DNA from 3 places in the Phycicoccus duodecadis genome. Region 3 is predicted to be linked to each of the others. Evidence: predicted binding sites of a transcription regulator. Region 3 holds the regulator's gene; each other region holds the start of a gene.
What was found. Region 3 encodes LexA, which represses DNA repair genes until DNA is damaged. Its sites were predicted from a motif close to TCGAACANNTGTTCGA; they were not measured.

Region 1 (9,283 bases), 2.7 Mb from region 3:
CAGTGGGCCTCCGAGCAGGTCGGCGGCGACCGCGTCAGCGTGACCTCGCTGACCAAGCCCGGCGCCGAGCCCCACGACCTCGAGCTGACCCCCAAGGACGTCGGTTCCCTGGGCGCCTCGAAGGTCGTCGTCTACCTCTCGGGCTTCCAGCCGGCCGTCGACGACGCGGTGCGCAGCCAGGCGAAGGACGCCGGTTTCGACGTGGCCCCGGCCGCCGACCTCAGCATCACCGCCGCCGCGGACGGCGGGACCGGCAGCGCGCGGGACCCGCACTTCTGGCTCGACCCGGTGCGCTTCGAGAAGGTCGTCACCGCCATCGGTGAGCGCTTCGCCGCCACCGATCCGGCGCACGCCGCCGAGTACCGCGCCAACGCCGCCACGCTCGTCGGGCGGCTCGACGCCCTCGACCAGGAGCTGCGCTCCGGGCTCGCGTCCTGCCGCAGCGACGACCTGGTGACCGGGCACGTCGCGTTCGCCTACCTCGCCCAGCGCTACGGGCTGCGCCAGGAGGGCATCGCGGGGCTGAGCCCGGACGCCGAGCCCGATGCCGCCACCCTGCGCGACCTCGCGGCCTACGTCCGCGAGCACGGCGTGACGACGGTCTACACCGAGACCCTCGCCTCCCCCGCCCTGGCCGACACCCTGGCCCGCGAGACCGGAGCGACGGTGGCGGTGCTCGACCCCGTCGAGGGGATCACGTCGGCGTCGCGTGGCAACGACTACCTTGAGGTGATGCGGAGCAACCTCGCCACCCTGAGGGCCGGGCAGCAGTGCCCCTGAGCCCCGCCTCCCTCGTCGAGCTGCGGTCCGCGTCCTTCGGGTACCCCGGCCGCACGGTGGTGACCGGCGTCGACCTGACGGTGCGCCCGGGCGAGGTCGTGGCGCTGCTGGGGCCCAACGGCTCGGGCAAGTCGACCCTCGTGCGCGGCCTGCTCGGTCTCACCGAGCACCAGGGTGGGGAGGTGCTGCTGCTGGGCACCCCGCGCGAGCAGTTCCACGAGCACACCCGTATCGGCTACGTGCCGCAGCGGCACTCGCTGTCGGCGGCCGTGCGGGCCACCGTCACCGAGATCGTCGCCGTCGGCCGTCTCCCCCACCGGCCCTGGTGGCGGCCCGCGTCGAGCGAGGACCGCGACGTCGTCAGGGCGGCCATCGCCGCCGTGGGCCTGGCCGACCGGGCCGACGAGGAGGTCGCCGCGCTCTCGGGCGGGCAGCAGCGCCGCGTGCTCATCGCGCGCGCCCTGGCCGGGCGCCCCGACCTGCTCGTGATGGACGAGCCCACCGCCGGCGTCGACCAGGTCAACCAGCTCGCCCTGGCCGACGTGCTGCGGCGGCTGGCGGCCGACGGTACCTCGATGCTCGTCGTCACCCACGAGCTCGACGCCCTCTCCGACGTCGTCACCCGCATCGTCTGCATGGACGCCGGGCACCTCGACTTCGACGGCTCCCCGGCCGAGTACCGGGAGCACCTCCGGGCGCACGGGTCCGGCTCGGGCCACCACCACGACCACGACCACCCGGCGAGCTCCCCGGCCGGCCGCCGGGTGCTCGGTGACGGCCCGCTCGACCCCGCACCGAAGGCCCCCCGATGACCGAGATGCTCGACCTCGCCTTCATGCGCCAGGCCCTCCTGGCCGCGCTCCTCGCCGGGATCGCCGCCCCGCTCGTGGGCACCTTCCTGGTGCAGCGCCGGATGTCGCTGATCGGCGACGGGATGGGCCACGTCGCGCTGGCCGGCGTGGCGGTCGGCATCCTCACCGGGCAGCAACCGGTCTTCACCGCCCTGCTGGCGGCCGTGGCCGCCGGGGTCGCCATCGAGCTCATCCGGGCCTCGGGCCGGACCAGCGGCGACGTCGCGCTGGCCGTGATGTTCTACGGCGGCATCGCCCTCGGAGTGGTCCTCATCGCGAAGTCGACGGCCACCAGCCCGGCCAACCTCACGGCCTACCTGTTCGGCGCCATCCTCACGACGAGCTCCGGTGACCTCCTGGTCCTCGCGGTGCTGGCCGTGGTCGTGCTGGTCACCACGGTGCTGCTGCGGCCTCGCTTCTTCGCCGTGGCCAACGACGAGGAGTACGCGCGCGCCGCCGGGATGCCCGTGATGGCCTACAACCTCGTGCTGGCCGTGCTCACCGCGGTGACCGTGGTCGTCTCGATGCGGGTCGTCGGGCTGCTGCTCATCAGCGCCCTGATGATCATCCCCAACGCCACGGCCCAGCTGCTGGCCCGCAGCTTCGCCGCCAGCGTGCGGTGGGCGGTGCTGCTCGGCGTGCTGTGCAGCGTCGGCGGCGTGGTCGTGTCGTACCAGGCCGAGACCCCGTCGGGCGGCACCATCGTGCTGCTCGCCATCGCGGCGTTCCTCGTGGTCAACCTCGGCGCCACCGTCGTGGCGCGGCTGCGGCGCGCCGCCCACGCCCGGGCCGAGCGGCACGACCACGAGCACGGCCCGGTGTGCGGGCACGCGGCGGTCGAGCACGGCGACCACGTCGACTACCTGCACGACGGGCACCGCCACGCGGCCCACGAAGAGCACTACGACGAGCACGGCGAGCACGAGGAGGTGGGGACGCGATGACCGACGCGAGCACCCGCCCCGAGCGGCGCCCCACCCGCCAACGCGCGGCGCTCAGCGACGAGCTGGCCGGGACCGCCGAGTTCCGCTCGGCCCAGGACATCCACGCCTCGCTGTCGGCGTCCGGCACCCGGGTCGGGCTGGCCACCGTCTACCGCAACCTGCAGGCGATGGCGGCCGACGGTGAGGTCGACGTCATCCGTACCACCGAGGGAGAGTCCGTCTACCGGGCCTGCGCCAGCGAGCAGCACCACCACCACGTCGTCTGCCGGGGCTGCGGGCTGACGGTCGAGGTCACCGGCGACGCCGTCGAACGCTGGGCCGAGGCGGTCGCCCGCGACCACGGCTTCAGCCACGTACGGCACACCCTCGAGATCGACGGTCTCTGCGCCGCCTGCGCCGTCAGGGACCCGCGGTAGGAGCGTCGACGGCCCCGCCGTAGCGGCGCTCGCGGTCGACGTACTCCTGCACGGCGGCCCAGAGGTCGCGCCGGTCGTAGTCGGGCCAGAGCCGGTTCTGGAAGACCATCTCGGCGTACGCGCTCTGCCACAGCAGGAAGTTGCTGGTGCGCTGCTCACCCGACGAGCGCACGAAGAGGTCGACGTCGGGCATGTCGGGCTCGGGCAGGTAGCGGGCCACGGTGCGCTCGTCGACGCTGGAGGCCTTGAGCCGGCCGGCCGCGACGTCGTGGGCGATGCGCCCCACCGCGTCGCCGATCTCGGCCCGGCCGCCGTAGTTGACGCAGAAGTAGAGCGTCAGGCCGGTGTTGTGCCGGGTGAGCTCCTGGGCCGTCTCGAGCTCCTTGATGACCGAGCCCCACAGCCGCGGGCGGCGCCCGACCCACCGCATCCGCACCCCCCACTCGTGCAGGTGGTCGCGGCGGCGGCGGATGACGTCGCGGTTGAAGCCCATGAGGAAGCGCACCTCGTCGGGGCTGCGCTTCCAGTTCTCGGTGCTGAAGGCGTAGGCCGACAGGTGCGTGACCCCCACCTCGATGGCGCCCGCGACGACGTCGAGCAGGGCGGCCTCGCCGGCCTCGTGCCCCTTGGTGCGGGGCAGGCCGCGCTGGTTGGCCCAGCGGCCGTTGCCGTCCATGACGACCGCCACGTGCCGCGGGAGCTTCGCGGCGTCGACGACCGGAGCCACGGCGCCGCTGGGGTGCGGGAAGGGGCGCGCGTAGGGGGTGGGGCCGCTCACCGCTCCACCATACGGAGGCTGCGGATGCCGCGTTCGAGATGCCACTGGAGGAACGCGGCGGTCAGGCCGCTGCCCTCGTGGCGGTGCCGGTCGTCGGAGGCGTCGGCCGGAGCCCAGTCGCCGGCCAGCAGCGCGGCGAGCAGGCGCAGCGTCTCGGGGGCCGGGGCGGCCGAGCCGGGCGGGCGGCAGACGGGGCACACCACACCGCCGGCCGCGACGTGGAAGGCGCGGTGCGGCCCGGGCGCCCCGCACTTGGCGCAGTCGTGGAAGCTCGGGGCGTAGCCGCCGATGGCCATCGCCCGCAGCAGGTAGGCGTCGAGGACCAGCCCGGCGTCGTGGTCGCGGTCGGCCATCGAGCGCAGGGCGCCCGCCAGCAGCAGGTACTGCTGGAGCGCCGGCTCGCGCTCCTCGGTGAGCCGGTCGCAGGTCTCGAGGACCGCGACCGCCGAGGTCCACGACCGGTAGTCGCGCGAGATCGTCTCGCCCCAGGAGTCGAGGGTCTCGACCTGGGTCACGGTGTCGAGGTTGCGGCCCTCGTAGCACTGGACGTCGATGTGCATCCCCGGCTCGAGCCGCGCGCCGAAGCGTGACTTGGTGCGTCGCACGCCCTTGCCGACCATCCGCAGCTTGCCGAGGCGGCGCGACAGGACGGTGACGATGCGGTCGGCCTCACCCAGCTTGTGGGTGCGCAGGACGATCGCCTCGTCGCGGTAGAGGGGCACGGACCCATTGTCGGGGGCGGGGCCGACAACGCGGTGCTCCCCCGCCGCTCAACGCGCGGCCGGTGGGTCGAGGGCGTGGTGGGTCCAGAGGTGCACCACCGCCAGGCTGCGGTGCGGCGCCCAGGCCCGCGCCCTCCGGCCGGCCTCGGCGGCCGTGACGCCGCCCATGGCGCGGCGCAGCACCAGGTCGCCGGGCAGGAAGACGTCGGGGTCGCGCAGGCAGCGCATCGCCACGAGGTCGGCGGTCCAGGGACCGACGCCGGGCAGCGCCAGCAGGGCCGCCCGAGTGGCGGCGCGGGCGTCGTCGTCCGGGGACGGGCCGAGGTCGAGCCCGTCGGCCACCGCGCGGGCCAGGGCCACGAGGGTTCGGGCCCGCGCGCCGGTGACGCCGGTCGCCCGCTGGAGGTCGTCGGGGTCGAGGGCGGCCACCCGACCGGCCTCGGCCGGGCCACGGTCCACGCCGGCGACGGCGGCCAGCCGCCCGGCGAAGACGCGCCCTGCGGCGACCGAGACGTGCTGCCCCACGACGACGTCGGCGGCCGCCTCGAACGGGTCCGGCGCCCCCGGCACGCGCAGCAGGGGGCGGGCGCGGACGAGGGGACCCAGGTCCGGGTCGCCGGCCAGGGTCGCCGCCGCGGGCCGAGGGTCGAGATCGAGACCCAGCCAGCGCCGTCCTGCGGCGAGCGCCGCCTCGGCACCGGCCCCCCTCGCGCGCAGGGTGGCCGTCCCGGCGGCCGGCAGCACGACCTCGAGGGCGGCCCTTCCCTCACAGGTCGAGACCGGGCGACGGTGCCGCGTCCCGCCATCCGGGTCGGTGGCGACGGCGTCGACCCCGGGGACCGCGTGTGCGACCAGCCAGGCGCGCACGCCGGCCAGGTCGAGGGCGACGTCGACCTGGTCCTCCACCGTCCCCGTCCGCGTCGTCGCCACGGCGCCATCCAACCGGATGCCCGCGCGGGGACCGCGGGCGGTCAGCCGAAGTCGGTCGAGGCCAGCTCGCGGGTGCCCGCCTCGACCGCGTCGAGTACCGCCTCGGCCACGACCGACGGCTCGAGGCCCTGGGGCAGGCGCGGCGCCTCGCCCGAGAGGCCGCGCCCGACCAGCCCGGTCTCGGTGTGGGGCGGCCGCACGTCGATGACGTCGACGCCCGTGCGGCGCAGCTCCTTCACGAGGGCGCGGTCGGCCGCCGTCAGGGCGGCCTTGGTCGCCGAGTAGGCCGCCATCCCGGCCATCGGCTGCTCGGCCAGGACGGCGCTGAGGTTCACCAGGAAGCCCCGGCTCCGCGCGAGGGCGGGCACGACCCGGCGCGCGAGGAAGAGCGGGCCGACGACGTTGGTGAGGAAGAGCTCCTCGACGACGGCGTCCGGCGTGTCCACCAGCGCCCCGAAGGCCGCGACCCCGGCGGCGTTCACGACGCCGTCGAGGCGGCCGTGCGCGCGGGTGGCGGTCTCGACCAGCCGCTCGCCCAGGGTGGCGTCGGCGAGCTCGCCCACGACGACCTCCGCGCCGTCGAGCACCGCCCGCAGCCGCTGCCCGTCGCGCCCCACGAGGACGACGGAGGCGCCGCGGGCGGCGGCACCGCGCGCGAGGTGCGAGCCCAGCACCCCCGAGGCTCCGACCACGGCGACGACGGCTCCGGACAGCGGGTGTGCGCTCATGGGGCCACTCCATCGCGCGGCCGCCTCCCCCGAGCCCCGTACCGGCGGCTGGGCCGGCGCGCCGTCGAACCTGGACAGACGTTCGATTCCCCCGTACGGTGGGGGCATGGCCGTCCTCCAGGGCTCCCTCCTCGACCTCGCCGACGGGATCGAGGTGCGTCCCCTCGGCGCCACCGTCACCCGGCGCGATCTGACGCACGGCGCCTGGGTCGACCAGCGCACGGCCTGGGTGGGCGGCGCCGACGAGCTGTACGAGGCGCTGCGCCGTGACGTGCCGTGGTTCGCGGAGCGTCGCCAGATGTACGACTCCATCGTCGACGTGCCGCGGCTGCTCAGCTTCTACGGTGAGGGCGACCCGCTCCCGCACCTGGCGCTCGAGGAGTGCCGCGACGCCCTCTCGGCCCACTACGCGGCCGAGCTCGGCGAGCCGTTCGTCACCGCCGGGCTGTGCCTCTACCGCGACGGGCAGGACTCGGTGGCGTGGCACGGCGACCGCATCGGGCGCAGCCGTGAGCAGGACACGATGGTCGCCATCCTCTCGGTCGGCTCGCCCCGCGACCTTTTGCTGCGCCCGCGCGAGGGCGGGGAGTCGGTGCGGGTGCCGGCCGGGCACGGCGACCTGGTGGTGATGGGCGGCTCGTGCCAGCGCACCTGGGACCACTGCGTGCCGAAGACGGCCAGGTCGGTCGGCCCGCGCATCAGCATCCAGTTCCGCGTCCGCGGCGTCCGCTGACTCAGCGGTCGGCGAGCGCCCCGTCGCGCTGGGCCCGGTTGACCGCCGAGAGGATGGCGCGCAGCGAGGCCTTGACGATCGACTCGTGCAGCCCGACGCCCCACAGGACCCGCTCGCCGACGGCGCACTCGACGTAGGCCGCGGCACGGGCGTCACCGCCGGCCGACAGCGCGTGCTCGTGGTAGTCGAGCACCCGCACGTCGACCCCCAGCGTCGCCAGGGCCGCGGTGAAGGCGTCGATGGGGCCGTTGCCCCGGCCGCTGATGTCGGTCTCGACGCCGTCGACCAGCACCGTTGCCTCGATGCGGTCCATCCCGTCGTCGTTGCCGGTGATGGTCGAGCGCAGGGGCGCGAAGTGGGCCCAGCGCCGCTCGGAGTCCTCGGCGTGCAGGTACTCGTCTTCGAACATCTCCCAGATCTGCGGGCCGGTGAGCTCGCCGCCCTCGCTGTCGGTTCGGCGCTGGACCACTCCGCTGAACTCCACCTGGAGGCGGCGCGGCAGGTCGAGCCCGTGCTCGGCCTTGAGCAGGTACGAGACCCCGCCCTTGCCCGACTGGCTGTTGACCCGCACCACGGCCTCGTAGGAGCGGCCGATGTCGTGCGGGTCGATCGGCAGGTACGGCACGCCCCAGTCGAGGTCGTCGATACCGGTGCCGGCCGCCGCCGCCCGCTTCTCCATGTCCTCGAAGCCCTTCTTGATGGCGTCCTGGTGGGACCCCGAGAAGGCCGTGTAGACGAGATCGCCGCCCCACGGGTGCCGCTCGTGCACGGGCAGCTGGTTGCAGTGCTCGACGGTGCGCCGGATCCCGGCCATGTCGGAGAAGTCGATCTGCGGGTCGATGCCCTGGCTGAACAGGTTCATCCCCAAGGTCACGAGGCACACGTTGCCGGTGCGCTCGCCGTTGCCGAAGAGACAGCCCTCGATGCGGTCGGCGCCGGCCAGGTAGCCGAGCTCGGCCGCCGCCACGCCCTCACCGCGGTCGTTGTGCGGGTGCAGGCTCACCACCACCGACTCGCGCCGCTCGAGGTGGCGGATCATCCACTCGATGGAGTCGGCGTAGACGTTGGGGGTCGCCATCTCGACGGTCGCGGGGAGGTTGATGATCATCTTGTGGTCCGGCGTCGGGTCGATGACGTCGATGACCTCGTTGCAGATGCGCACGGCGAACTCGAGCTCGGTGCCGGTGCAGGACTCGGGCGAGTACTCGTAGTAGACGTCGGTGTCGGGGACGGTCTCCTCGAGCTTCCGGCACAGCCGCGCGGCCTGGAGGGCGATGTCGACGATGCCGTCCTGGTCCATCCCGAACACCACCCGGCGCTGCAGCACCGAGGTGGAGTTGTAGAAGTGCACGATCGCCTGCTTGCTCCCGCGGATGGCGTCGAAGGTGCGCTCGATGAGGTGGTCGCGGCTCTGGGTGAGCACCTGGATGGTCACGTCGTCGGGGATGTGGCCGCCCTCGATGAGCTCGCGGCAGAAGTCGAAGTCGGTCTGGCTGGCGCTGGGGAAGCCGACCTCGATCTCCTTGTAGCCCATCCGCACGAGCAGCTTGAACATCTGCATCTTGCGCTCGGAGTCCATGGGGTCGATGAGCGCCTGGTTGCCGTCGCGCAGGTCGACCGCGCACCAGCGCGGGGCCTGGGTCATGACCTTCTCGGGCCAGGTGCGGTCGGGGAGCTCGACCTGGATCTGCTGCTGGAACGGCACGTACTTCTGGGTCGGCATCCCGGAGGGCTGCTGGGGGTGGATCATCGCGTCTCGTCGCCTTCGTCTCGTCTGCGGGTGGGCCGACCTGGTGCAGCACGGACTCCGCGACGAGGGGCGGCCGGTGTCAGGCCCCGTCGCGGCAGCGAAGGAGGAGGCGAGTGGTTCGCACGGGTCGAGCATGCCACGCGCCCCGGACCGCGCCAACCCCGGGCGGGGGCCCGGCCACGATGCGGGACGGCGGTGCCGCAGGGGTCACCGGCCCGGCCACAGCGAGTGGTAGGCATTGATCGCGGGCTGGCCGCCGAGGTGGGCGTAGAGGACGGTGGAGTCCTTGGGGATGTCGGCGCTGCGGACGAGGTCGACCAGCCCGGCCAGCGACTTCCCCTCGTACACGGGGTCGGTGATCATCGCCTCCAGCTCGGCGCCGAGGCGGATGGCCTCCATCGTCGAGTCGACGGGGATGCCGTACCGGTCGCCGGCCCAGTCGGGCAGGAGGGTGAGCTCGTCCTCGCGCAGCTCACGGCCGAGCTCGATGACCTCGGCGGTGCGGCGGGCAATGCGCTCGAGCTGCGCACGGGTCTTCTCGAGGGTGGCCGAGGCGTCGATGCCGATGACGCGGCGACGCACGCCGATGAGGTCCTCGAGCGCCGCGAACCCGGCGACCATCCCCGCGTGGGTCGAGCACGTGACGGTGCA
Region 2 (9,283 bases), 760 kb from region 3:
GCCGCGGCGGGCGGCGGTGTCGTCGAGGGGTACCCGCACGAGATCGGCGAGAAGCGGATGAACAACTCGTTCGTCTACAACGGCACGCGCACGATGTACGAGGAGGCGGGGTTCGAGTTCGTGCGGGCCAAGGGGCTGCGCAACACGGTCATGCGCCGCACGGTGGAGCCCGCCGCACGCTGACCGGGACGACGGCGCGACTCAGAAGGGCGGGTGGTCCTCGGGCTCGGGTGGCTTGTGCCGGGGTGGATGGGTTGCGGTGTAGGTGAGGTGGGCGCCGGCGGCTGTCGGGTGGTGGTGGTCGATCCGGCAGCGGGGGCGGGGTCGGCTCGGTTCGGGTGGGCCGAGGGTGTGTTCGAGGTGGTACTCGAGGGTGCTGTGGGGTGCGTCGGGGGTGACGAGGCGGGGGTTGTAGGTGATGGGGGCGGGGTCGGTGCCGGTGTCGGGTAGGACGGCGCGGTGGAGGTGGTCGACGGGGTGGGTGGTGCGGGCCCGTCCGGTGGGGTCGGTCCAGGTGAGGGTGGCGTCGGAATGGAGAACCGCCCGCCAGCCGGAGCGTTGTTTGATGCGGTGGTGGCGGCGGCAGAGGCAGACCAGGTTGGTGGCGCTGGTGGGTCCGGTGGGCCAGGGGGTGACGTGGTCGAGGTCGCAGAAGCGGGCGGCGACGTGGCAGCCGGGGAAGCGGCAGTGCCCGTCGCGGGCCTTGACCAGCGCGGCCAGGGCCTTGCCGGGGCGGTAGGTGTCGGTGGTGAGGGCGCCGGCGAGGTCGAGCAGGGCGCCGGTGAGCGGGTCACACGGGGCGGGGCTCTTCGCCGGTTTGCCCCGCGGCCGGGGTGCGGCCCGGCCGGCGCTGGTGTCCGAGGTCGGGTGGGCGCTGGCACGGTCGAGCCAGTCCCTGGAGACCAGCGTGGGTTCGCCGGGGCGGAGGCCGGTGACCTCGACCAGGTCGCCGGGTGCTCCCCCGCTGGCCGCGGTCCCGGTCACCGGCGCACCGGTCGCGGCGGCACCGGTCGCGGCGGCATCGGCCGCGATGGTGTGGACGACCTGGACGTCGATGGTCGCGTTGCCCGCCACCAGGTCGGTCAGGGCCTTGGCCCGGGCCCGGTCGACGCGGTCGCACACGCCGTCGGTGACGTACTGCTGGGCGAGGGCGTCGATCGCGGCCCAGGCCTGGGCTGCTTCTTCGGAGGGGAAGGTGCCGTGCCAGGTGTCGACCCCGGGTTCGCCGACCCACCGTTCGAGGCGGCATTCGGACCGGGCGCGGACGGCGCGTTGGCGCAGCAGGTCGGGCGAGATCCGGGCGAGCATCCGCCGGACCCGGCGCCGCAACCGCGGCCCGTCCTCGCTGCCGAAGTACTCGTGCAGACCGCCGACCACCGACGCGGCGACATCGGCCGGTGCCTCCTCCAGCTCGGTCGCCACCACCGACGCCCGGTAGGCGTCCAGGCGGCCGGCACCCATCGCGTCGTGCAACCCCCGCAGCCCGGTCTCCGTCAGCGTCCCCTCGGGCCCGTCCGCCGCCAGTCGCACCGCCGCTCGCACGCGCCGCTCGGCGTGGACCGCGGTCACGGCCAGCACCCCGGACACGATCGCCGAAGCGTCCAACGCCACGTGCCCCAGCGCCCAGTGGGTGTCGATGACCTCCCCGTCATCCAGGACGTGCGGCTCGATCGCCGCCAGCCGCACGATCGCGGCATCCTGCGCAGCGGTCGCGGTGTCGATCACCGCCTGCAGCTCGCCCAGAGCCTGCGCCCACTCCTCCTGCGACCCGCGCAGCTCGCTCGGGGACAGAGCGTCCGTCAACATCTGACGCGCTGAACGTGCGGCACTCAGAACGTCCTGCGGACCGGTCGTCACTGTCATCGGAATCCCCCTTCCCCGTACCCACGATCTTACCCGATCAGGGTGACACGAACAAGCGTTCGAGGAGACCAATCGAACTTTCTGGCAACGTTTTTCCCGCCAGAAGTGCAACGGGTGAGGCAGGTGTGGCTACCCGAGGGGAAGGGATGGGGCCATGCTCACCGGAGCACCGCGGAGCCCGCCATCAAGGCCGTCTGTGAAGGTGCGACGAACGCCCCCACCCTCATCCGCGGGATCCGACGAAAGACCATCGCCGAGCGGGCGTGTCCGCGGCTCACCCGCCGGCAGCCACCGAACCCGCTCCCGGCTCGAGCCGCGTGGCCCCCTCGTGCCCGACCGCGACCTGCACCCGCTCGACGTACATCGCCGCCATCGGCGGCAGCGCCTCCAGCCGGAACCACCCCACCTCGCTCGACTCGTCGTCGCCCACGTGCGCCTCGCCGGACTCGTACCGGCAGCGGAACACGTGGTCGAGGTACTGCGTGCGGTCACCGTTCGGGTACTCGACCACCCCGGTCACCTGCACCCACGCCAACACCTCGACCGCACACCGGACCCCGGTCTCCTCCAGGCACTCACGCACGGCCGTGGTCGCGGGGTGCTCGCCGGGGTCGCAGATGCCCGTGACCGGCGTCCACTCCCCCGTGTCGGCCCGCCGCACGAGCAGCACCTCGCTGCCGCGCAGGACCACGGCCGTCATCCCCGGCAACCACAGCAGCTCGTGCCCGATCCGCTCACGCAGCGCCAGGATGAAGTCGGGGGTCGCCATCGCCCCACCCTACGGAGCCGTTGGCGCCCGCCCCCGCCCTCCCGCGGGCCTCAGCCGTCGTACGTCGGCCGCCTGATCTCGCGGATCTCGCCCAGCCGCCCCCACTCGTCGGCACCCAGCCTCGAGAGCGGGTCGAGGGCCCGGATGTCGACGTGCGGGCGGCGCAGCATGTCGTCACCCACCGCCACCGACTCCGCGACGGCCACGTGCAGCACCAGCCCGACCACCACGAAGCAGTTCCCGGTCGGGCGCACCTCGTGCAGCCGGCACTCGAAGGCGACCGGCGACATCGCGACCCGCGGGGGCGCCACCGTGAGCGACGGCTCGCGCTCGACCCCCTGGGCGTCGAACTCGCCGATGTCGGGCGGGTAGTCGGCGCTCGTGCCGTTGACGACCTCGAACGCGGGCTCGGTGGCGACGTTGACGACGAACTCGCCGGTGGCCTCGATGTTGTTGAGCGTGTCCTTGCGCCCCACCGACGTGAACGCCAGCATCGCGGGGTCGGTGCTGACGACCGTGAAGAAGGAGTGCGGGGCGAGGTTGTCGACGCCGCCGGCCGACCGGCTGCTCACCCACGCGATGGGGCGCGGCACCACCGAGGCGGTCATCAGCCGGTAGGCCGCGCCGGCGCGCATCCGCTCGGCCTCGGGACCGTGCTGGACGGGGAGCTCGTGGCGCATCCCCCGACCCTACGACCGCTCGCGCCGCCGGCCCCGGCCGACCCATACTGGGCCATGCTCACCCGCTTCGTCGGCACCGTCTTCTACGCCGACCTCTCCGTCGGCCTCGACCTGTTCGCCGACGGCCTGGGGATGACGGTCGTGCACCGCGACGGCGACCTCGTCGTCCTCGAGCGCGACGGCGCGAAGATCCAGCTCTGCCAGAACGCCGAGGCGGCGGCCCACTCGGAGCGGCCCGAGCTCGGCCTCGAGACCGACGACGTCGAGGCCGTCCACCGCGACGTGGCCGCGCGCCGGCCGGACCTGCTCCACCCCAACCTGCCGACCGTTCGCCTGCGCCCGTGGGGCGCGCGCGAGTTCGCACTCCTCGACAGCACCACCGTCTGCGTCGTCGTGCGGCAGTGGCCGGCCCGGGACTGACCGCTCAGACGCCGCCCGGCTCGAGGTCGAGGGCGATGTCGACGATGGGCGAGGAGTGGGTGAGGCCGCCCACCGAGAGGTAGTCGACCCCGGTGTCGGCGTACTCACGCGCCACCTCGAGCGTCAGGCCGCCCGTGGCCTCGACCTCCACGCTCTCGCCACTCCCCCGCACGGCCTCCACCGTCTCGCGCAGCAGTGCCGGAGACATGTTGTCGCACAGCAGGAACCGCGCCCCAGCGGCGACGGACTCGACCGCCTCGGCCGTCGTGGTGACCTCGACCTGCACGTCGACGTCCGGGTAGGCCCGGCGCACCGCGTCGTAGGCCGCACTGAGCCCACCCGCGGCGAGCTTGTGGTTGTCCTTGATCATCGCGACGTCGTAGAGGCCCATCCGCTTGTTGGTGCCGCCGCCGCAGCGCACCGCGTACTTCTCCAGCGCGCGCAGCCCGGGGGTCGTCTTGCGGGTGTCGAGCACGGTGGCGCCGGTGCCCTCCAGCTCGTCGGCCCAGCGGCGGGTGTGCGTGGCCACCCCCGAGGTGCGCGACAGGATGTTCAGGATCGTCCGCTCCGCGACCAGGATGGTGCGGGCCGGGCCCCGCAGGGTGGCCAGCCGGTCACCGCCCACCACGGTGTCGCCGTCGGCCGCGAGCAGCTCGCACCCGACGGCACCCGTGCCGATGCGCCGGTCGACCGCGGCCAGGACGAGCGCCACCACGGGCAGCCCCGCCAGCACCCCGCCGGCGCGGGCCACGACGTGCGCGACGGCCTGCTGCTCCGCCGGGATGGTGGCCAGCGTCGTCACGTCACGCCCACCGCCGCCGTCCGAGGTGCCCAGGTCCTCGTCGAGCGCGCGCTCGACGACCAGGCGGGCGTCCACCTCCGGGAACCCGAAGCCCCCGGCACCGTCGCCGTTCACGCGCGCACCCCCATCGGCTCGGACACCGGGCGCTCGACGACCACGAGCTGCCCGTCCGCGCCCCGGGTGACGCCCTGGTGCACCCGCCAGCGGTCCTCCCGTTCGGGGAAGTCGGTGCGCACGTGGCCGCCGCGGGTCTCCTCGCGACGCCGGGCCAGCAGCGCCAGCGCCTGCCCGAGGTGCAGCAGGTTGGTGGTCTCCCAGGCGTCGGGTCCCGGGTCGGCGGCCCTCGCCGGCCGAGCCGCCAGCGCGGCCAGCCCCTCCTGCGCCGCGGCGGTCGAGTCGGCGCTGCGCAGCGGGCCGCATCCACGGGTCATGGTGCGCTGCAGCTCGATCCGCAGGTCGCCCTCGAGCAGGTCGACGCCGCCGTCGTCGTCCGCCGCCACCGGCTCCCGACCCGCGAGGTCGCCGGCCTCGAGACGGGCCGTGACGTCGTCGGCGATGCGGTGTGCGAAGACCAGCCCCTCGAGCAGGCTGTTCGACGCGAGCCGGTTGGCCCCGTGGACCCCCGTGCACGAGACCTCGCCACAGGCGTACAGCCCGTCGACCGAGGTGCGCCCGCGCAGGTCGGTCTCGATCCCGCCCGAGGCGTAGTGCTGCGCCGGCGCCACGGGCAACAGGTCGACCGCGGGGTCGAAGCCCAGCTCACGGCAGCGCGCGACGATCGAGGGGAACCGCTCCTCGAGGAACGCGGCCCCCAGGTGGCGAGCGTCGAGCCCCACGTGGTCGAGGCCGCGCTCGCCCATCACGTCGAGGATGCCGCGCGCCACGATGTCGCGCGGGGCGAGGTCGGCCAGCTCGTGGCGGCCCTGCATGAACCGGCGGCCGGTGTCGTCGACGAGGAAGGCGCCCTCGCCGCGCACGGCCTCCGAGATCAGCGGCTGCTGCCCGGTCGAGCCCTCCCCCAGGAAGAGCACGGTCGGGTGGAACTGCACGAACTCCAGGTCGGTCACGCGGGCCCCCGCGCGCAGCGCCGCCGCCATCCCGTCGCCCGTCGCCACGGGCGGGTTGGTGGTCGAGGTGTAGATCTGCCCCAGCCCCCCGGTGGCCAGGACGACGGCCCGCGCCCGGGCGGCCCCGACCCCGTCGCGCTGCCCCTCGCCGATGACGTGGAGGGTGACTCCGCACACCGCGCCGTCGGCAGCGGTCAGCAGGTCGACGACCAGGGCGTGCTCGACGACCTCGATGCCCGGGTCGTTGCGCACCTGCTGCAGGGCCGCGATGAGCGCACGGCTGATCTCGGCGCCCGTGGCGTCGCCCCCGGCGTGCGCGATGCGGTCGCGGTGGTGCCCGCCCTCGCGGGTCAGCTTGATCTCACCGCCGTCGTCGAGGTCGAAGTGCGCGCCGAGCGCCACGAGCTCGCGCACCCGGTCGGGGCCTTCGGTGACCAGGGCCCGCACCGCCTCGACGTCGCACAGCCCGGCTCCCGCGACGAGGGTGTCGTCGAGGTGCTCCTGGGGGGTGTCCTCGGGGTGCAGGGCCGCCGCAATGCCGCCCTGAGCCCACGCCGTCGAGCCCGCCGACAGCACGGTCTTGGTCACCAGCAGCACCCGGTCGACGCGCTCACGTAGCCGCAGGGCGCAGGTGAGCCCGGCGATGCCGGAGCCCACCACGACCACGTCGGCGGTGGTGGTCCATCCGGGGGCGGCCGCCGCCAGGCGGCGCGGGAGCACGACGGGGAGCTCGCACATGGTGGGGGCCTCAGACCTCGGCGCGGGCGGTGGGGACGTCGGAGAACACGTCGATGGCCCCGCCACCGGGCCCGACGACGACGGGGGTGTTGTCGATGAGGCGGGTCGTGCCGATCCGGGCGGCGACGGCCAGGAGCGCCTCGCCGCGGTACCACTCGGGCACGTCGGCCAGGGTCTGCGGGTGCACGAGGACCAGGTAGTCGACCAGGGCCAGCGGTTCCTCGACGACGACCTCGCGGGCGGCGCGCCGCACCGCCGACGGACCGAACGGCGCGGCGTCGGCCCCGGCGCGCAGGGCACGGCTGAGGCACAGCGCCACCTCGCGGTCGGAGGCGGTGAGGTAGGTGTTGCGGCTGCTCATCGCCAGCCCGTCGGGCTCCCGCACGGTCGGCACCGACACGACGTCGACCGGGAAGTCGAGGTCGCGCACCATCCGCCGGATGAGCAGCAGCTGCTGGGCGTCCTTCTGGCCGAAGTACGCACTGCGGGCGGCGGTGAGGTGCAGCAGCTTGCCGACCACGGTGAGCACGCCGTCGAAGTGCCCCGAGCGCGACGCGCCCTCGAGCACCTCGCCGAGCGGCCCGGCCGACACCCGCACCCCGGGGTCGCCGTCGGGGTACACGACGTCGGGCGTGGGGGCGAACACCACGTCGACGCCGGCGTCGCGGCAGATAGCCATGTCGTCGTCGAACGTGCGCGGGTAGCGCGAGAGGTCCTCCTTGGGCCCGAACTGCAGGGGGTTGAGGAAGATCGTCACGACCACGTGGTCGTGCCGGCGGCGCGCGGCCCGGATGAGCTCCGCGTGCCCCTCGTGCAGGGCGCCCATCGTCATCACGGCGGCGACGTCGCGGCTCGGCAGTGCCTCGCGGGCGGCCTTGAGCTCGTCGCGGGTGTGCGCGACGACGGGGGTGGCGGTGGTGGTGGTCACTCAGCGCTCCTGGTCGGAGAGGACGTCGAGGAGGGGCTCGGCGGCCGCCGGGCGGAGCCGGCCGGCGTCGAGCGCCCGCAACGCGGTGGCCCGGGCGAGCGCCACGTAGGTCCTCCGGATCTCGGGCGCGAGCCGGTCGAGCTCGCGCAGGTGGTCACTCACGGTACCCACGTCGCCGCGCGAGACCGGGCCGGTGAGGGCGGCGTCACCCATCCGCAGCGCGTTGTCGAGCGCGGCGTGCAGCAATGGGGCCAGGACGCGGCGCGGCTCGGACACCCCGGCCCGGGTCAGCAGCTCCATCGCCTCGGCCGTCAGGGTGACCAGGTGGTTCGCGCCGTGCGACAGCGCCGCGTGGTAGGCCACCCGCTCCTCCTCGGCCACGGCCTGCGGCGTCCCGCCCATCTCGAGGACCAGCGCCTCGGCCACCGGCGCGAGCTCGGGGTCGGTGGTCACCCCGAAGACGCACTCGACGAGCCGGTCGAGGTCCATCGCGGTGCCGGTGAAGGTCATGGCCGGATGCAGCGCCAGGCCGAAGGCGTGGTGGGCGCGCACCGGGTCGAGCACCGCGGTGCCGAAGCGGCCGCTGGTGTGCACCACGAGCTGCCCGGCCTGCCAGGCGCCGGTGGCCGAGAGCCCCGCGACCAGGTCGGCGAGCGCGTCGTCGGGGACGGCCAGCAGCACCAGCTCGGCGCCGGCCACGACGGTGGCGACGTCGACGACGGGGACACCCGGCAGCAGCGACGCGGCCCGCTCGCGGCTGGCCTCCGACACGGCGTACACGCCGGTGACCCGATGACCGGCCCGCGCCAGGGAGGCCCCGAGGACCGCGCCGACGCGGCCCGCACCGACGACCCCGACGGTGAGGCGCGCGGGGTGCTCGATGCCGTCCACGGGCCAGAACGCTACCCCCGGCCGGGCCTGTCCCGGTCGCCGGTAGCGTGCGCCGGATGGACCTGCTCCCCTGGCGCGACGCGTGGCAGCACGCGCTCTACGGCGCCGGCGGCTTCTACCGCGGCGACGGCGGCCCGGCGAGACACTTCATCACCTCGACCCACGAACCCCTGGGCGCCACCTTCGCCGAGGGGGTCCTCGCGCTCGCCGACCGCGAGGGTGCCACCCACGTCGTCGACGTCGGGGCCGGCCGGGGCGAGCTGGTCACCGCCCTGCACCGCCTGCGTCCGGGGCTGCGGCTGACCGCGGTCGACGTCGTGGCGCGCCCTCCCGGCCTGCCGGCCGACGTCGCCTGGCTGGTCTCCCCCGGCGGCGCCGACCTCCCCGACGCGCTGCGCGACCTCCACGACGTCCTGGTGGTCGCCCACGAGTGGCTCGACGTGGTGCCCTGCACCGTCGCCGAGGTCGGCCGCGACGGGGCCCTGCGCACCGTGCTCGTCGACCCCGCGACCGGCACGGAGTCGCTGAGCGACCCGCTCGCTGGGCCGGACCTGGCCTGGTGCGCGCAGCACTGGTGCCTCGAGGGGCCGGCGGCTGGGACCCGGGTGGAGGTCGGGCTGACCCGTGACCGCGCCTGGGCCGGCCTGCTGTCCCGCGTCCGCAGCGGCACGGCCCTGGCCGTCGACTACGGCCACACCCGGGCGACCCGTCCCGCCACCGGCACCCTGGTCGGCTACCGCGACGGCACCACCGTCCCGCCCGTCCCCGACGGCACGTGCGACCTCACCGCGCACGTGGCCGTCGACAGCCTCGAGCAGGACGAGCGCACGACCCAGCGCGAGGCGCTGCTCGGTCTCGGCCTCACGGCTTCGACCCCGCCGCTCGGCCTGGCGCGCACCGACCCGCCGGCCTACCTCACGGGTCTGGCCCGGGCCTCGGCCGTCACCGCCCTCACGGCACGGCGAGGCCTGGGGGACTTCCACTGGGTGCTGCGCCGCATCCCCGACCCCCGGACCCGGCCGGGTGCGTGACCGGTGCGGCACACTGACCGGGTGACCTCCGACGCCCCCGCCGAGCCCCGCGCGCTCGACGTCGCCGTCGGGGCCGGCGGCCTCGCCACGGCCG
Region 3 (9,283 bases):
TCGGGGTGGTCGACGTCGAGGACGACCATCTTGGCCGCGCGGCGGGTGGCGCCACCGGACTTGATGGTGCCCGCGGACGCGTCGGCGCCGCGCATGAAGGAGACCGGGCCGGAGGCGGTGCCACCGGAAGACAGCAGCTCCTTGGAGGAGCGGATGCGCGAGAGGTTCAGGCCGGCACCGGAGCCGCCCTTGAAGATGAAGCCCTCCTCCTTGTACCAGTTGAGGATGGAGTCCATCGAGTCGTCGACCGAGAGGATGAAGCAGGCGCTGACCTGCTGCGGGCTCGCGGTGCCGACGTTGAACCAGACCGGGCTGTTGAAGCTGAACACCTGGTGCAGCAGGGCGTAGGTCAGCTCGTGCTCGAAGATCTCGGCGTCCTCGGGGACGGCGAAGTAGCCGTGGTCCTTACCGGCCTTGACGTAGGTGAGGACCACGCGGTCGATGAGCTGCTTGAGCCCGGTCTCGCGCGCCTCGGTGCCCACGGCGCCGCGGAAGTACTTGGTGGTGACGATGGTGGAGGCGTTGACGCTCCAGAAGTCGGGGAACTCGACGCCGCGCTGCTCGAAGATCGTCTCGCCGGTCTTCCAGTTCTGCTGGACGACGTCGCGCTTCTCCCAGGTCACCTCGTCGTAGGGGTGGACGCCCGGGGTGGTGTAGATGCGCTCGATGCGCACCCCCTTGCCCTTGGCGGGCTTGCGGGCACCTGCACGTGCTCCGGCGATGTCGGTCATACGAGTTCCTCTCTTCTGCCCCCTCAGCCGGGAGCGGTGGTGACCTTGGTGTCTGTTCTACTGCTGGGGTCCGACAGGCCGCGTGGCCTGCGGTTCCTCCGCGGTGGCGTCGCGCTCGGCGCGCAGGAGGGTGATGGCCGACTCGAAGTCGTCGAGGGAGTCGAAGGCCTGGTAGACGCTCGCGAAGCGCAGGTACGCCACCTCGTCGAGCTCGCGCAACGGCTCGAGGACGGCGAGGCCGACCTCGTGGGCGTCGATCTCGGCGGAGCCGGCGCTGCGGATGGTCTCCTCGACCTTCTGGGCGAGGAGGGCGAGGTCGTCCTCGGTGACCGGGCGGCCCTGGCAGGCCTTGCGGACGCCGACGAGGACCTTGGCCCGGCTGAACGGCTCGGTGGCGCCGGAGCGCTTGACCACGCTCAGGCTGGCCGTCTCGACGGTGGTGAAGCGCCGACCGCACTCGGGGCACTGCCGGCGGCGGCGGATGGACGAGCCGTCGTCGGTGGTGCGCGAGTCCATCACGCGGGAGTCGGTGTGGCGGCAGAACGGGCAGTGCATGGCGCTGGGACTCCCTCCCCTGTGGATGGAACGGTGGACTGTGGTGTGAACAACCTGTGGACGACCGGTGTTTCCTGTTCACAACATGTGGACGAACTACAGCGGTGTAACCACTAGATGTTGTGCTCATCATGCCCCCGGTGTGACCGGCGACGCAAGCAGGCGGGGCCAAGAATCGTCCGAACGGCTGTTTGCGCAGGTCAGAGGGGGTGCAGGGGTGCGGCGTGTCGCTGCCGGCGGCGTGTCGGGGTACTACTGCTGGGGCTGATGTGACGGGAGAGGCACCACATCTAGGGGTCGAGCGCGCGGAAGGATGCCGGGCAGCCATCAGCCGTTCGGTCGTGTCGTCGCCCGTTCGGCCAGGCTCTCTCAGGAAGCCCTGCGGGGCGGCCGCGCTCCTTGTCACCGTGGAGGAGTACGCAGATCCACCGACGCTGATCAGGGAGAGCTCGGGTCATGAGGTACCACCTGGAAGGCCCCATGGGGCGCTATACCGAGTGCGCGACCGCCCGCCGCGGCAGCGCGGGCGACGACGCCGCCTCCCCCATCCTCGACGCCGTCGTCGTCGGGTTCGCCGCCCTGTCGTCCCTGCCCGCCCGCCTCGGCATCGACGGCCACGGCCCGCGCCGCTGCAAGCGGCACCACTGACCGCACCTCGACCCGCCGGACCCCGCCGGGTCGCTCAGGCCGGGGGATGCAGCACTCGCGCCAGCTCCTCCACCCCGTCGACCAGCCGCGGCCCGGGCCGGGCCCACTCCCCGTTCGCGTCGACCGCGTGCACCCGTACCGCCGCCGGCAGCAGCCCCGCGGCGACGAGGGCGTCCGCCTGCTCCTGCGCCCCGGCGCGGTCGTAGCCGCACGGCGCCACCACCACGACGTCGGGCCGCGCGGCCGCCACGTCGTCCCAGGTGACCCGGCCCGACCGCTCGCCGGCCGTCCCGAGCACGCACTCGCCGCCGGCCAGCGCGACCATCTCGGGGATCCAGTGCCCCGGCGCGTAGGGCGGGTCGGTCCACTCCAGCACGACCACCCGCGGACGCGGACGCCCCGCCACCGACCGCTCGACGGCCGCCAGCCGGTCGCGGCAGCGCGCCACGAGCGCCTGCGCCTCGGCTTCGCACCCCACGGCGGCGCCGATCCTCAGCACCGAGGCGAACACGCCCTCGAGGTCGTGCGGGTCGACGGTGAGCACCTCGGCGCGGCAGCTGAGATGGGCCAGCGCCTCGTCGACGGTCGCGGCGTCAAGGGCGCACACCGCGCACAGGTCCTGCGTGACCACCAGGTCGGCGTCCAGCCCGGCCAGGGCCCCGGCATCCAGCCGGTAGAGGTCCTCCCCCGCCGCGACGGCCGCGGCCACCGCGTCGTCGATCTCGCGCGGCGAGAGCCCCTCGGCCAGGGTCGTCGTCGAGACGATCCGGCGGCCTCGCGCCTGCGCCGGGTGGTCGCACTCGAAGGTCACGCCCACCACCTCGTCGCCCGCGCCCACCGCGAACAGGATCTCGGTGGCCGACGGGATGAGACTGACGACGCGCATCCCCCGACCCTAGGGGCCGGGTCTCAGAGCTGCGGGCCGCGGGCGCGCAGGTCGTCGACGTGCGTCATGGCCTCGCGCAGCTCTCCGAGCCAGGCCTCGGCGTGCTGGCCGACCAGCTTGACCGACCACGCCAGGGCGTCGCTGCGGGAGCGGGCCACGCCGGCGTCGACGAGGGTGTCGAGCACCGCGCGCTCGGGCTGGCGCAGGCGCGTCATCACCGGCACGGCGAGGTGGGTGAACAGGGCGGTGTGCTCGCCCACGCGGGCACCCCAGGACACCGTGCGGCCGTAGCGCGCCTGGGCCTCCTGGGCGACCGCCATCCGCTGCTCCCGGGTGTCGGCCCGGAAGCGCGAGATGCGGCCCTCGACCTCGCCGGGCGCCGTGTCGTGCGGCACCCCCGAGAGGGTGCCGACGACCACGATCTCCTCGCGGTCGACGGTGACGTCGAGCGCGTCGAACCAGCCGTCAGGCAGGCGGCCGGCGAACCAGTCCGGGGCGTCGTCGGCCGGCGGCAGGTCGCCCTGCTGCCAGCCGCCGCGACGGCCCCGGCCGGGGCGGCCGGCGCCGTGCTCGCGGGTGTCGTCGTCGGGTCGGTGTCCTGGGCGCATGTCGTTCTCCTTTGCAGTGATTACTTCATTACACCACTGCAGAACGACGCCGTCGAGACTTCTGTTCCCGGGCATGACGCTGCGCGAGCCCGCCACCCCCAGCCAGGGTGGGCCCGCGCCCCTGCGATGCGTCGCCCCCGTCCGGCGAGTGTGGACGGGGACGAGGCGTGCGACCCGGGGACCCTCTGTTGCCCCCGGGCCGCACGCCTACTCCCCCGGACTCAGGCTCTGGTGCACGAGCGCTGCCGTAAACGCGTGGTGCCAGCCTCCGGAGGATGCGATACCCCGGGCTCCGCACCCACACGTCCACAGCCACCGGCCCGAGCCGCCACAGTGGACGACCGGGTGGTGCGTGGCGCGGTAGGTGCTCCGCCGGCGGGGCTGCATGTAGGGAGTTTCGTGGCGCGCCCGCGCGGTGGACAGCGCTGAGCACGCCCTCTCGGTCGTCCAGCGCCGGACTCCGACAGGACGGGCCATCCCCCCTCGGCCGTTCGGTCGATGGGGGCAGGGTGTGGCAGCAAAGGGACAGGTCGGCGGAGGCCGCCACGGACAGCACGAAGGGCGTCACCCCTCCTGCACGGAGGTGACGCCCTTCGGCGTCCTGAGTCGGGTCGAGGGACTCGGACGAGGGGGGCCGACGGGGCTGCCAGCCCGACGCCGGCGGGTCAGCCGCGGGGGATGACGAGCCGCTGGCCGGCGCTGACCTGGGCCGTGCTCAGCCTGTTGGCCAGCTGGATGGCGAGGACGCCCTGGCTGACGGACAGGCCCGGGAGCTCGGCCGCGGCGACCTCGGACAGGGTCTGCCCGGCGCCGACGGTGACCGCGTGCTCAGCGGTGACGGCGCCGGCATCGCCGACGCCCCCGAAACCCAGGACGGCGGCCACCACGAGCGCGGCCAGCACGAGCAGGGCGAGACGGCCGCGGGCCGTGAGGCGCAAGCCCTCGGACACGCCGCCCTCGGACACGCCGCCCTCGGACACGCCGGCAGCAGGACCGGCGCCGCCCCGCACGACGACGAGCCGGGGCCCCTGCGGCAGCGGGTGGACGAAGCCCTCGGTGGGCTCCCAGGCGATCGCACTCATCATGTCCTCCATCCCAGCGGCCAGTGCCACCGTCGAACCGTTGTTCGATAGAACGTCTGTACGAGTTGTAGCACGGATGTTCGACCGGTTCAAGACACGCGTCGTAAGAATGTTTGAATCCCCTGTACGAACCGCGTAGGCTGTTCTCATGCGCACCAGCCTGCACATGAGCACCGACAAGCCGGCTGACCTGCGATAACACCCCGATCCGGGCGCTCCTGGGGCCCCGGACGCAGCGAAAGGGTCGAGATGGCACGTCCGAGGAACGCCGACATCCACGAGATGCCCGACCGGGGCGACGGCGGGGAGCTCACGCACCGCCAGCGCAAGGTCCTCGAGGTGATCCGCAACGCCATCGACCGTCGCGGCTACCCGCCGAGCATGCGCGAGATCGGCGAGGCCGTCGGGCTCACCTCCCCCAGCTCGGTCGCGCACCAGCTGTCCGCGCTCGAGCGCAAGGGCTACCTGCGCCGCGACCCCAACCGGCCGCGTGCCATCGAGGTCCTCTCCCCCGACACCGCCGACGAGGGCGGCTACCGGCGCAGCGCCGAGGTCGAGCACGACGACGTCGACGTCACCGGCATCCACGACGACCGCCCCGAGGCCACCTACGTGCCGGTGCTCGGCCGCATCGCCGCCGGTGTGCCGATCACGGCCGAGGAGGTCGTCGACGACGTCTTCCCGCTGCCCCGGCAGATCGTGGGCGAGGGCTCGCTGTTCCTGCTGAAGGTGGTCGGCGACTCGATGATCGACGCCGCCATCTGCGACGGCGACTGGGTGGTCGTGCGCCAGCAGCCCAACGCCGACAACGGCGACATCGTGGCGGCCATGCTCGACAACGAGGCCACCGTCAAGACGTTCAAGCGCAAGGACGGCAAGGTGTGGCTGATGCCGCACAACCAGGCCTTCGACCCCATCGACGGCGACCACGCGACCATCCTCGGCAAGGTCACCGCGGTGCTGCGGCGCGTCTGAGCCGCTGCCTGGCCGGTGAGCCCGTGGCGCACCGGCCAGGCTGCGGTGCAGCGGTCACCTGGGACCGGTGCGGATCGGGGTGACCGGAGTGGAGCAGGATGACCGGGGCCGGGCCGGCTCGGGTCAGGCCTCGACCTCGGCGATGTGCACGACCGCGTCGCCCGAGGTCACCAGCGGAGCCTCGGTGCGCCCGATGACGACGCCGGCCCGGTTGGCGTGCACCAGCCGCACGCGCTTGCCGAAGGAGTCGAACAGGCCGCCGAGGCGCTGACCCTCCTCGACGCGCTGGCCGAGGCCGGCCTCGAGGTGGAGCATCCCGGTGCCGCGGGCCCGCACCCAGCCGCTGCGCCACGAGACCTCGGAGGCGGCCGGCGGGTCCTCGGCCACGGGCTCGGTCATCCCGAGCGCGGCCAGCACCCGGCGCACCCCCAGCACCCCGGCCTCGACGGCCCAGGCATCCATCCGCCAGGCCTCCCCCGCCTCGTAGAGCAGCACCGTGGCCCCGTGCTCGCGGGCGGCGTGGCGCAGCGAGCCGTCGCGCACCTTGGCGTGCAGCATCACCGGCGCGGCGAAGGCGGCGGCCAGCTCGCGGGTCCGCGCGTCCTCGAGGTCGGCGCGGATCTGCGGGAGGTTGGTGCGCCGGTCGGAGCCGGTGTGCAGGTCGATGCCCACCTCGCACTGGTCGACGACCTGGGTCATGAACAGGTGCGCGATGCGGCCCGCCAGCGAGCCGCGGGGCGCCCCGGGGAACGAGCGGTTCAGGTCGCGCCGGTCGGGCAGGTAGCGGCTGCCGTTCATGAACCCCAGCACGTTCACGATCGGCACGGCGATCAGGGTGCCGCGCAACGTCTTCGGGTCGAGGGCGGCCAGCACCTGGCGGACCACCTCGACGCCCACGGCCTCGTCGCCGTGGATGGCGGCGTCGACCCACACCGTGGGGCCCTCCTCACGGCCGTGGACGACGCGGATGGGCAGGTCGACGTCGGCGCCGGTGACCAGGCGGGTGATGGGCAGCGCCAGCGACTGGGCGCGCCCGGCCCGCACCCGCACGCTGCCGATCTCGAACGAGGGCCGCAGCGCCCGGGCCATCAGCCGGCCCCCCGGTTGCGCCGGCGCAGGCGCAGCGGCGGGCGGCCCCCGAGGTAGGAACGGCCGGGGTCGACGGCGTACCCCTGGCGCAGCGCCTCGCGGCCGACGAGCATCCGGAAGCCCATCTCGTCGCGGTTGGCGAGCGTCATCTCGGCGCTGACGGTGCGGCCCATCAGGGTCAGGTCCAGGGCGACGACGAGGCGCTGCTCGGTGTGGCCGGAGGACGAGCGCACGTCGCGGACGTCGAGGACCGGGCGCTCGACCACCACGGCGTCGTCGTCGGAGCGCTGCCACGGGCGGATGGTGAAGCGCACCCAGCGCTCGCCGTCGCGCTCGAGCTCCTCGAGGTCGAAGGCGTGCACGGAGGACGAGCGGGCGCCGGTGTCGAGCTTGGCCTTGACCCACGGGACCCCCGCGGACGGGAGGCTGACCCACTCGCGCCACCCGGCGAGGGTGTAGGCAAGACTGTCGGTCGAGGCTGCAGCGCCCGGGCCCGCACGACCGTCCGACACCGTCCGTCCTCTCCGTTCAGGAAGCCATGAAGCTCGCGATCCTCTCCCGCGCACCTCGCTCGTACAGTACGCAGCGCCTGCGCACCGCCGCCGCCGACCGGGGCCACACCGTCAAGGTGCTGAACACCCTACGGTTCGGCATCGACCTCTCCGGGGACGAGCCCGACCTGCAGTTCCGGGGCAAGCGCCTCTCGACGTACGACGCGATCCTGCCGCGGATCGGCAACTCCGTCACGTACTTCGGCACCGCGGTGGTGCGCCAGTTCGAGCAGATGGACGTCTACACGCCGAGCACCTCGTGGGGCATCGCGAACTCGCGGGACAAGCTGCGCGCCACCCAGATCCTGTCGCGCCACCACATCGGGATGCCGCCGACGACGTTCGTGCGCGACCGGGCCGACGTCATCGCGGCCATCGAGCGGGTCGGCGGCGCGCCGGTGGTCATCAAGCTGCTCGAGGGCACCCAGGGCATCGGGGTGATCCTGGCGCCGACGATCAAGGTGGCCGAGGCGATCATCGAGACGCTGCACTCGACCCGGCAGAACGTGCTCATCCAGCACTTCGTCAGCGAGAGCAAGGGGCGCGACATCCGGGCGCTGGTCGTCGGCGACCGCGTGGTGGCGGCGATGCGCCGCGTGGCCAAGGGCGACGAGTTCCGCTCGAACGTGCACCGGGGCGGGTCGGTCGAACCGGTCGAGCTCGACCCCGAGTTCGAGAAGGCGGCGGTGCGCTCGGCCCAGATCATGGGCCTGCGGGTGGCCGGCGTCGACATGCTCGAGGGCGCCGAGGGCCCGCTCGTGATGGAGGTCAACTCCTCCCCCGGCCTGGAGGGCATCGAGACCGCGACCAAGCTCGACGTGGCCGGCGCGATCATCGACTACATCGACAACCAGGTGGCCTTCCCCGAGATCGACGTGCGCCAGCGGCTGACGGTCTCGACGGGCTACGGCGTGGCCGAGATCGCGGTGCTCGAGGCGTCGGACCTGGTGGGCAAGACACTGGCGGCGTCGGGGCTGCGCGAGCGTGACATCACCGCGCTGACGCTGCACCGCGGGACGTCGGTGGTCCCGAACCCGAACGGGAACCATGTGCTGCAGGCGGGCGACCGGCTGCTGTGCTTCGGGCGGCTCGAGGAGATGCGCTCGATGATCCCGAGCCGGCGGCGGCGGACCCGCAAGGTCAAGAAGCTGCCCAAGGAGCCGATCCACGAGCCCCGCCCCGAGTGAGCCCTCAGGGCCCGGCGTCGGGCGCGGCCGGGCGGCGGCGCTGCCAGAGCGCGGTGTCGACCCAGCGGTCGAACTTGCGGCCCACCTCCCGCAGCGTGCCCACCGGCTCGAAGCCGAAGGACCGGTGCAGGGCCTCGCTGGCCGGGTTGGGCTGGGCGATGACGGCCAGGCAGGTGTGGATGCCGTCGGCGTCGACCCGGGCGAACAGCTCGGTGTACAGGCGGCGCCCGAGCCCCCGGCCGCGGGCCACGTCGGCGAGGTAGACCGAGACCTCGCGCGTCGCGTCGTAGGCGGCCCGTGGGCGGTAGACGCCGCTGAACGCGTACCCCAGCACCTCGGCCGACGGCTGCCGGACGGCGACCAGCACGTGGTCGCCGGGCGCCTCGGACCGTAGCCGGTCGGCGTAGTGGTCGTCGGGGCGGGGTTCGACGTCGAAGGTGGCGAGCGAGTGCAGCACGGCGTCGTTGTAGATGGCGGCCATCCCGGGTAGGTCGGCCGGGGTGGCGGCCCGGACGACGACGTCGTCGTCACCGGCCGCAGAACCGGCCGTCACGCGGCCCGGCCCCGGGCCGCGAGGACCTGCTCGAGCGTGGGCGCGAGGTCGGCGTCGACGCGCAGCGACATGTGCTCGTCGCCGCGCGTGGGGCCGCGGGTCACGCCGACCACCGGGATGCCGCGGCGGGCGGCGTGCCGGACGAACCGCAGGCCCGACATCACCGCCAGCGAGGAGCCGAGCACCAGCAGGGCCGGCGCGGCGTCGGTGAGCGCGAAGACGTGGTCGACGCGCTCGCGCGGGACGGAGCCGCCGAAGAACACGACATCGGGCTTGAGGGTGTCGGCCCCGCAGACCAGGCACCCGGCGAGGTGGAAGCCGGCGACGGCCTCGTCGGGCAGGACCACGTCGCCGTCGGGGCGGATCTGGCTGCTGACCCGGGAGCCGTCGGCCACCTCGCCCCGCACCAGTGCCTCGA

Region 1: ATL31_RS15210 (alpha-ketoglutarate-dependent dioxygenase AlkB) is a predicted target of LexA. The motif match lies at 6,220-6,235, and genes of this name have one in related genera.
Region 2: ATL31_RS06340 (HNH endonuclease signature motif containing protein) is a predicted target of LexA. The motif match lies at 1,911-1,926, and genes of this name have one in related genera.

What each region holds. Positions count from the first base shown of each region.
Region 1 covers NZ_PJNE01000001.1:3,281,038-3,290,320, reverse strand. The annotation lists gene ATL31_RS15250 (metal ABC transporter substrate-binding protein) at 1-780, shown strand, start outside; gene ATL31_RS15245 (metal ABC transporter ATP-binding protein) at 771-1,592, shown strand; gene ATL31_RS15240 (metal ABC transporter permease) at 1,589-2,575, shown strand; gene ATL31_RS15235 (Fur family transcriptional regulator) at 2,572-2,991, shown strand; gene ATL31_RS15230 (isoprenyl transferase) at 2,975-3,769, opposite strand; gene recO (DNA repair protein RecO) at 3,766-4,491, opposite strand; gene ATL31_RS15220 (DNA-3-methyladenine glycosylase 2) at 4,540-5,421, opposite strand; gene ATL31_RS15215 (SDR family NAD(P)-dependent oxidoreductase) at 5,463-6,149, opposite strand; gene ATL31_RS15210 (alpha-ketoglutarate-dependent dioxygenase AlkB) at 6,256-6,882, shown strand; gene leuA (2-isopropylmalate synthase) at 6,884-8,632, opposite strand; gene ATL31_RS15200 (1-aminocyclopropane-1-carboxylate deaminase) at 8,840-9,283, opposite strand, start outside.
Region 2 covers NZ_PJNE01000001.1:1,374,483-1,383,765, forward strand. The annotation lists gene ATL31_RS06335 (GNAT family N-acetyltransferase) at 1-183, shown strand, start outside; gene ATL31_RS06340 (HNH endonuclease signature motif containing protein) at 202-1,806, opposite strand; gene ATL31_RS06345 (NUDIX hydrolase) at 2,138-2,632, opposite strand; gene ATL31_RS06350 (flavin reductase family protein) at 2,683-3,312, opposite strand; gene ATL31_RS06355 (VOC family protein) at 3,367-3,732, shown strand; gene nadC (carboxylating nicotinate-nucleotide diphosphorylase) at 3,737-4,648, opposite strand; gene ATL31_RS06365 (L-aspartate oxidase) at 4,645-6,339, opposite strand; gene panC (pantoate--beta-alanine ligase) at 6,350-7,267, opposite strand; gene ATL31_RS06375 (Rossmann-like and DUF2520 domain-containing protein) at 7,268-8,149, opposite strand; gene ATL31_RS06380 (SAM-dependent methyltransferase) at 8,215-9,189, shown strand.
Region 3 covers NZ_PJNE01000001.1:614,680-623,962, forward strand. The annotation lists gene ATL31_RS02785 (vitamin B12-dependent ribonucleotide reductase) at 1-731, opposite strand, end outside; gene nrdR (transcriptional regulator NrdR) at 789-1,286, opposite strand; gene ATL31_RS16385 (hypothetical protein) at 1,767-1,934, shown strand; gene ATL31_RS02795 (cobalamin-binding protein) at 1,969-2,820, opposite strand; gene ATL31_RS02800 (hypothetical protein) at 2,844-3,428, opposite strand; gene ATL31_RS02805 (LysM peptidoglycan-binding domain-containing protein) at 4,094-4,540, opposite strand; gene lexA (transcriptional repressor LexA) at 4,760-5,485, shown strand; gene ATL31_RS02815 (succinylglutamate desuccinylase/aspartoacylase family protein) at 5,609-6,574, opposite strand; gene ATL31_RS02820 (ATP-dependent zinc protease family protein) at 6,574-7,086, opposite strand; gene ATL31_RS02825 (RimK family alpha-L-glutamate ligase) at 7,113-8,312, shown strand; gene ATL31_RS02830 (GNAT family N-acetyltransferase) at 8,317-8,865, opposite strand; gene ATL31_RS02835 (NAD-dependent protein deacetylase) at 8,862-9,283, opposite strand, start outside.